DNA from 2 places in the Streptomyces sp. NPDC054783 genome. Region 1 is predicted to be linked to the other one. Evidence: riboswitches for the same ligand, from Rfam matches in the RefSeq annotation. Region 1 holds a riboswitch; the other holds the start of a gene.
What was found. Region 1 has a riboswitch for cobalamin ahead of ACWGJ5_RS32640 (cobalamin biosynthesis protein). Riboswitches for the same ligand answer to the same signal wherever they lie in the genome.

Region 1 (4,176 bases):
ATCAGGTCGCCGAGCCGGTCGAGCTGCTCCTCGCGCAGCGCGGCGAAGGAGGTGTCCGGCGCGGGCACGAAGCGGCGGCCCGCGGCGGCCGCCACCTCGCGCAGGAAGGCCCGCCGGAAGCCGTCCGACTCCAGCGAGCCGTGCCAGTGCGTGCCCCAGGTCCGGCCGACCCGGCAGCCGTCCAGGAAGGCCTCGCCGCCGAGGATTTCGGCCACCCCGTGGTGGATCTCGTACCCCTCGACCCGCTCGCCCAGGGCTTCGCCGGCCGGTCGGGTGAGGGTCTTCTCGCGGGCGAACCGCACCCGCACGGGCAGCACGCCGAGCCCGGGGACGGCCCCGGCACGTGACTCGACCTCGTCCTCGATGTGCTCGCCGAGGATCTGGAAGCCGCCGCAGATGCCGAGTACCGGGCGGCCTTCGGCGGCTCTGCGGACGACGGCGTCCGCCAGTCCCCGCTCCCGCAGCCACTCCAGGGCCCGTACGGTCCCGCGCGTGCCCGGGATGACGACCAGGTCCGCGTCCGCCAGCTCCTCCGCGCGGTCCACGAACCGCACCACGACTCCCGGTTCGGCGGCCAGCGCGTCCACGTCGGTGAAGTTGGACATCAGCGGAATCGCGCACACGGCGACGCGCAGCACGTCCGCGCCGACCGGCGGAGTCTCGGTGGGCTCGCGGACGGTGCCGCGCAGCGACGCCCTCCCCCACGCTCGGCTTCGCTCCCGCGGGGGGACCCCCATCCCGTCCTCCTCGTCGATGCCGAGCCCGTGCCGGAACGGCAGCACACCGTACGTCCGCCGCCCGGTGAGGCCGTACAGCATCTCCAAACCGGGCTTCAGCAGGGAGACATCCCCCCGGAACTTGTTCACCAGGAACCCGGCGACCAGTTCCTGGTCCTCCCGCGAGAGCAGCGCGACGGTCCCGAAGAAGGACGCGAAGACGCCCCCGCGGTCGATGTCGCCGACGACGAGCACGGGCAGCCGCGCATTGCGCGCGATCCCCATGTTCACGATGTCGGTGCGCCGCAGATTGATCTCGGCCGGGCTGCCCGCCCCCTCACAGATCACCGCGTCATACGTGCCCCGCAACTCGGCGAGGCAGTCCAGCACCGTGCCGAGGAGCCTCTGCTGCCGTCCGCCGTGGTACCCGCGTGCGCTCAGCTCGCCCACCGGTCTGCCCAGCAGTACCACCTGGCTGCTCTGTTCGCCGCCCGGCTTGAGCAGCACCGGGTTCATCAGCGCGGTCGGCTCGATCCGGCACGCCTGGGCCTGCATGGCCTGCGCCCGCCCGATCTCCGCGCCCTCGCGGGTCACGAAGGAGTTGAGCGACATGTTCTGCGCCTTGAACGGCGCGACCTTCACGCCCTGACGCACCAGCCACCGGCAGATCCCGGCGGTCACGACGCTCTTGCCGGCGTCGGAGGTGGTACCGGCGACGAGGAGTCCCCCGTTCACTTCCCACGTCCCTTCAGACCCTTGACGACACCTTTGACGAGGAGGCGCGCGGCGACCGTGGTGCCGAGCGCGAGCAGGCCGACGCCGCGGGAGAGCCGTACGGCCCGGTCGATGTCGGTGACCCGGACGGCCCGGCCGGTCTCCCCGTTGAGTACGGGCCGGTGCTCGACGCGGCCGCCGTAGGAGAGCGTTCCGCCCAGGCGCACGCCGAGCACACCCGCGAACGACGCCTCTACGGGCCCCGCGTTGGGGCTCGGGTGCCGGTGGGCGTCGGCCTTCCAGGCCCGCAGGGCACCGCGCGGGTCGGGTCCGGCCACGGCGGCGAGTACGGCGGTCAGCCGGGCCCCCGGCCAGCCGGCGACGTCGTCGAGCCGGGCGGAGGCCCAGCCGTAGCGCCGGTAGCGGGGGGACCTGTGACCGACCATCGCGTCCAGGGTGTTGACGGCCCGGAACCCCAGCAGCCCGGGCACCCCGGCCACGGCCCCCCACACCAGGGCGCCCACGACGGCGTCGGAGGTGTTCTCGGCGACCGACTCGACCACGGCCCGGGCGATCCCGTCGGCGTCCAGCGCCTGCGGGTCCCGGCCGCACAGGTGCGGCAGCCGCGCCCGCGCCGCCTCGACGTCACCGGACTCCAGGGCGCGCCCGATCGTGCGGGCCTCCCGGGCGAGCGACGTACCGCCTACGACCGCCCAGGTGGCGGCGGCGGTCAGTGCGACGGAGGCGGCGGGGGAGGGGCGTACGGCGCGTGCGGCCAGCGTGCCGAGCGCGACGGCGCCACCGGCGCACACGGCGGTGTGCACGGTGCCCCAGCCGCGGTGGTCGTGCCACAACGCGCGGTCCACGGCAGCGGCCGCACGTCCGAACGCGGCGACCGGATGCCCGCGGCGGGGATCGCCGAGGAGCAGGTCACCGAGAAGACCGGCGGCGGCGCCGTACGCGAAAGTGCGGTCGGCACCCATCGGCTCAGCCGGTCGTGGGTACAGGAGCGGGCCTGGTGCGGGTCCTTGTCCTTCGGCAGCCGGGCATGGCGATCGATGTCCTCACTCAGGGTGTCCGCGCCCTGGTTCGACGAGATTCGGCGGTGAGAGTTCCTGGCTCCCGGGGGTTCTTCCCCGGTGACAGTGGCGGGACCGCGCCGGATTCGCACCGGCTTCCTCTTCTGCCGCCGTACATGGCCTGGGCAGTCCACCACGCGCCCGGAACGGCCGTCAACTTGCCGTTGACCTGCGAGGGGAGAGTGTGCCGATCCCCACACCGTGGGGCGCCCGTGGCCCGTGGGCATGGCGAAGGCTCCCCTCCGTCACGCCTGGAGGGGAGCCTTCGTGTTGCCTGGTTCGTGGTGGTCCGTCAGGACTTGGAGACGATCAGGAAGATGCCGTACGCCACCGCCGCCGCGCAGGCCGCGAAGCAGACGTAGGCGCCGGTGACGGCGAGGGTGGCGGAGTTGCCCTGGGCCGCGGCCTTCTCGCGCCGGGCCAGACCGTTGATGCCGAGGGTGAACAGGGCCACCAGGCCCACGGTGAACACGAGGCTGGCGCCGAAGACGGAGCCGAGGGCCGACCAGTCGATCTTCATGGGGTTGCTTCCTTGGTTACCGGTGGGGCCGGGGTCAGACGGTCGCGGCCGGCGGGGCGGCCTCGGGCGCGGGCTCGGTGGCGGCCGGGGAGGCGATCGTGGCCGTCAGGTCCTCGGTGATCATGCCCGCCGGGGGCGGGGTCACCGCGGCGATGGCGGCGGTCACCACGCCGGCCGGCTCCTCGGCCCCGGCCACGACGTTGGTGTGGTCGACGACCTCGCGGCGGGAGATCTTCCAGATCGCGGCGCTCGCGGCGACCAGGAAGACGGCGACCACGGCGGTGCCCCAGTCACCGAGATCGGTGACGGACTCGGCGCCCGCGCCGACCAGCGCGGCGGCCGGGAGGGTGAGCACCCAGGCGACGACCATGCGGGTCGCGGTGGACCAGCGGACCACCCCGCCCTTGCGGCCGAGGCCCGCGCCCATCACCGAGCCGGAGACGACGTGCGTGGTGGACAGGGAGAAGCCCAGGTGGGAGGAGGCCAGGATGGCGGTCGCGGCGCTGGTCTGGGCGGCGAAGCCCTGGCGCGGCTCCAGGTCCGTCAGGCCCTTGCCCATGGTGCGGATGATCCGCCAGCCGCCGATGTACGTGCCGAGCGCGATGGCCAGGCCGGCGGAGAGGATGACCCAGGTGGGAGGGTTCGAGCCCGGGGCGATGGAGCCGCCCGCGATCAGCGCGAGGGTGATGATGCCCATCGTCTTCTGGGCGTCGTTGGTGCCGTGCGCGAGGGAGACCAGGCCGGCGGACGCGATCTGGCCGGCGCGGTAACCCTTGCGGGTGGCCTCGCCCTCGGCCTTGCCGCCGATGCCGTAGGAGAACCGGGTGGCCAGCATCGAGGCGACGCCCGCCACGATCGGCGCGGCGACCGCCGGGAGCAGCACCTTGGTGACCAGGGCGTCACCGTGCACGGCGCCGAAGCCGGCGGAGGCGACGGTGGCGCCGATCAGACCGCCCATCAGGGCGTGCGAGGAACTGGAGGGCAGGCCCACCAGCCAGGTCACCAGGTTCCAGAGGATCGCGCCGACCAGCGCGGCGAAGATGACCTCGGGACGGATGCCGGTCTCGTCGACGAGACCCTTGGAGATCGTGTTGGCGACCTCCACGGAGAGGAAGGCGCCCACCAGATTCAGCGTGGCGGACATCGC
Region 2 (4,176 bases), on a different contig from region 1:
GCGATACGGGTCGCCGGGCGGGAGCGCAGGTAGTACGTCGTCTTCAGGCCCGACTTCCAGGCGTACGCGTACATCGAGGAGAGCTTGCCGATGGTCGGCGTCTCCAGGAAGAGGTTCAGGGACTGGGCCTGGTCCAGGAACGGGGTGCGGGCCGCCGCCATGTCGATCAGCCCGCGCTGCGGGATCTCCCACGCCGTGCGGTACAGCGCCCGTACGTCGGCCGGGATCCACGCGAAGTCCTGCACCGAGCCGTTCGAGTCGCGCAGCGCCTCACGGGTGCGGGCGTCCCACACGCCCAGCTCCTTCAGGTCCTGCACCAGGTACGAGTTGACCTGCAGGAACTCACCGGACAGCGTCTCGCGCTTGAACAGGTTCGACACCTGCGGCTCGATGCACTCGTACACGCCCGCGATGGAGGCGATGGTGGCGGTGGGCGCGATGGCCAGCAGGAGGGAGTTGCGCATGCCGACCTCGGCGACACGGCTGCGCAGGGCCGCCCAGCGCTCCGGCCAGGTCAGTTCGACGCCGTAGTGGTCGGGGTGCAGCACACCCCGGGCCGTACGGGTCTTCTCCCAGGCCGGCAGCGGGCCGTTGCGCTCGGCCAGGTCGGCGGAGGCCTCGTACGCGGCGAGCATGATCCGCTCGGCGATCCGCGTGGACAGGGCCCTGGCCTCCGGCGAGTCGAAGGGCAGGCGCAGCTTGAAGAAGACGTCCTGCAGACCCATCGCGCCGAGGCCGACGGGACGCCACTTGGCGTTCGACCGTCCCGCCTGCTCGGTCGGGTAGAAGTTGATGTCGACCACGCGGTCGAGGAAGGTGACCGCGGTGCGGACGGTGTCGTCCAGCCGCTGCCAGTCGATGTCCCCGTCGGCCACGAAGGCACCGAGGTTCACCGAACCCAGGTTGCAGACCGCCGTCTCCCCGTCGTCCGTGACCTCCAGGATCTCCGTGCAGAGGTTGGAGGAGTGGACCACGTGCCCCGGCAGGGCCGTCTGGTTGGCGGTGCGGTTCGCCGCGTCCTTGAAGGTCATCCAGCCGTTGCCGGTCTGTGCGAGGGTGCGCATCATCCGGCCGTACAGCTCACGCGCCGGCATGGTCTTCTTCGCCAGGCCCGCCGCCTCGGCCTTGCGGTACGCGGCGTCGAACTCCTCGCCCCACAGGTCCACCAGCTCCGGCACGTCCGCCGGGGAGAACAGCGACCACTGCGCGTCGGCGTCGACCCGGCGCATGAACTCGTCCGGGATCCAGTGCGCGAGGTTCAGGTTGTGCGTACGGCGGGCGTCCTCACCGGTGTTGTCCCGCAGTTCCAGGAACTCCTCGATGTCGGAGTGCCAGGTCTCCAGGTACACGGCCGCGGCGCCCTTGCGCCGGCCGCCCTGGTTCACGGCGGCCACCGAGGCGTCCAGCGTCTTCAGGAACGGCACGATGCCGTTGGAGTGCCCGTTGGTGCCGCGGATCAGCGAACCGCGGCTGCGGATCCGGGAGTACGACAGTCCGATGCCGCCCGCGTGCTTGGAGAGCCGGGCCACCTGGTGGTAGCGGTCGTAGATGGAGTCCAGCTCGTCCAGCGGGGAGTCGAGGAGGTAGCAGGACGACATCTGCGGGTGCCGCGTGCCGGAGTTGAAGAGCGTGGGGGAGGACGGGAGGTAGTCGAGCCGGCTCATGAGCCCGTGCAGAGCGGCCACTTCGTCCAGGGAGCGGGTCGTGTCGTCCTCGGCCAGGCCGCTCGCGACCCGCAGCAGGAAGTGCTGGGGCGTCTCGATGACCCTGCGGGTGATCGGGTGCCGGAGCAGGTAGCGGCTGTGCAGGGTGCGCAGGCCGAAGTAGCCGAAGCGGTCGTCGGCCCGCCGGTCGATCAGCGCGTCGAGCCGTTCGGCGTGCAGCCGTACGAAGTCGGCGGTGCGGTCGGCGATGAGCCCCTCGCGGTGCCCCACGGCCACGGACTCGGTGAAGGACGTCACGCCCTGCGAGGCGGCCTCGGCGCGGATGGAGACGGTCAGCAGCCGGGCGGCCAGCCGCGAGTAGGCCGGATCCTCGGAAATGAGCCCGGCGGCGGCCTCCGTGGCCAGCTCGCGCAACTCCGCCTCGTCAGCCCTCGCCGACCGGCCCCGCAGCGCGGCGGCGGCGACCCGGCCGGGGTCGGCGTCGGGAAGGTCGGCGGTCAGCTCGGTCAGGGTCCGCAGCAACGCGGTACCGGGACCGTCGGTCTCCAGGCCGCCGGCTGAAACCGGATCTGCTGGCGCGATGGTCACGTGGGGCTCTCCCTCGCTCGGCACGGGGGCCTTGTGGAGGGCAGGGGGCAGCCACGAGCGCGCACGGCGTCGCGTCCACCGGCCCATCCCACGAGGCCCGGACGTCTGAAGGCCACCCGAACCGGACGGCCGGGTGCGCTGTCGGCAGGTCCTCGGACTGACTCCTGAGCGCAGACGCGCACAAGTACACCGTTGCGGGACAGTTCCGGATTCACACCGGATTCCCCTGCGGCGACAGCGAGGAAGAGCATACATCTAGTGCCGGGTTGCGGTGACACCCCCAGATGTTGTGTCGTGACGGTGTCAGAGCGTCAACTTGTAGGTGAGCAGAGTGATGTCGTCCAGTTCCGGGATCGGGTTCCAGTCGCGTTCGGGGACGCGGACGAATCCCAGGCGCTCGTAGATGCGGTGGGCCGCGTGCATGGTGCGCTGGGTGGACAGGACGACCGCCGTGCAGCCCTGCATGGCCCGTGCGCGGTCGATGCAGGCCCGGACGAGGGCCTCGCCGGCGCCCTGGCCGCGAGCGGCTCCGGAGACGGCCAGCATGCGGATCTCGGCCTCTCCGGGGCGGGCGATGTCGGCCATGGGGCCGGGGGACGGTACGAAGGTGACTCCGCCGAGGAGGGTGTCGTTCCGTACGGCCGCGAGAACCTCCGCCACGGCCGCCCGCTTGGCCACGTCTCTCAGTTCGCCCAGGTACCCGTCGCTCTCCCCGAAGTCGAGGAGGCCGTCCTGGAGGTAGGCCTCGGCGGTGATCTCGCCCAGGGCGTCGTACTCGTCGGGGATGGCCTGCCGGATCGCGATGTCCATGGCACCGAGTGTGCCGGAGGGGTACGACAACGGGCCGCCGGATTCTCCTCCGGCGGCCCGTCGTACAGCAGTCGCTCAGTGACCGGCGCCCGCGGTGGCCGGCGGCAGTTCCACCTGCACCCCCGGGTCGCCCGCGTCCGCCGTGTAGTCCTCCGGCCTGGTCTCGTCCGTGCCCTCGGGGGCCTTCACGGCCTTGAGGACGAAGGTGAGGACCACGGTGACCACGACGTTGAGGACGAACGCGGTGAGGCCGATGTAGCCGATCTCGCCGATGCCGGGGATCTCCTTGGCCGAGCCGCCGAAGTGCTTCTGGGTCGGGGAGGCGACGCCGTACGCGGCGACCGTGCCGTACGCCATGCCGACCGCCCAGCCGGCGAGCAGGGCCCAGCGGTGGAACCAGCGGGTGAACAGGCCGCCGACCAGGGCCGGGAAGGTCTGCAGGATCCAGATGCCGCCCAGCAGCTGGAAGTTGATGGCGACGGTCTTGTCCATGGTGAGGACGAAGACCAGCGCGCCGACCTTCACCAGCAGCGAGACGAGCTTGGAGACCTGGGCCTCCTGCTTCGGCGTGGCGTCCGGCTTGATGAAGTCCCGGTAGATGTTGCGCGTGAAGAGGTTCGCCGCCGCGATCGACATGATCGCCGCCGGGACCAGCGCGCCGATGCCGATCGCCGCGAAGGCCACGCCCGCGAACCAGTCCGGGAACATGTTCTCGAACAGCTGCGGGATGGCCAGCTGGCCGTTGGTGACCTTGACCCCGGCCGCGATCGCCATGAAGCCCAGCAGCGCGAGCAGGCCGAGCATCAGGGAGTACAGCGGCAGGATCGTGGTGTTGCGGCGGATCACCTCACGGCTCTTGGAGGACAGGGTCGCGGTGATCGAGTGCGGGTACATGAAGAGCGCGAGGGCGGAGCCAAGGGCCAGGGTGGCGTACGTCCACTGGCCGGCCTGCGGGGGTACGAGCGCGCCGCGCGGCTTGCCGGTCGCCGGGTTGACCTGGCTGAACGCGTGGCCCGCCTTGGCGAAGATGTCGTCGAAGCCGCCCAGCTTGATCGGGATGTAGATGATCGCCACCGCGATGACGATGTAGATCAGCGCGTCCTTGACGAACGCG

Region 2: another riboswitch for cobalamin. It lies ahead of ACWGJ5_RS04655 (ribonucleoside-diphosphate reductase subunit alpha); the one in region 1 lies ahead of ACWGJ5_RS32640 (cobalamin biosynthesis protein).

The regions. Positions count from the first base shown of each region.
Region 1 covers NZ_JBSHAY010000024.1:51,544-55,719, reverse strand. The annotation lists gene ACWGJ5_RS32645 (cobyric acid synthase) at 1-1,451, opposite strand, end outside; gene ACWGJ5_RS32640 (cobalamin biosynthesis protein) at 1,448-2,413, opposite strand; cobalamin riboswitch at 2,518-2,659, opposite strand; gene ACWGJ5_RS32635 (hypothetical protein) at 2,802-3,029, opposite strand; gene ACWGJ5_RS32630 (anion permease) at 3,064-4,176, opposite strand, start outside.
Region 2 covers NZ_JBSHAY010000002.1:75,900-80,075, forward strand. The annotation lists gene ACWGJ5_RS04655 (ribonucleoside-diphosphate reductase subunit alpha) at 1-2,252, opposite strand, end outside; adenosylcobalamin-variant (AdoCbl-variant) riboswitch at 2,391-2,490, opposite strand; gene ACWGJ5_RS04660 (GNAT family N-acetyltransferase) at 2,556-3,062, opposite strand; gene mctP (monocarboxylate uptake permease MctP) at 3,138-4,176, opposite strand, start outside.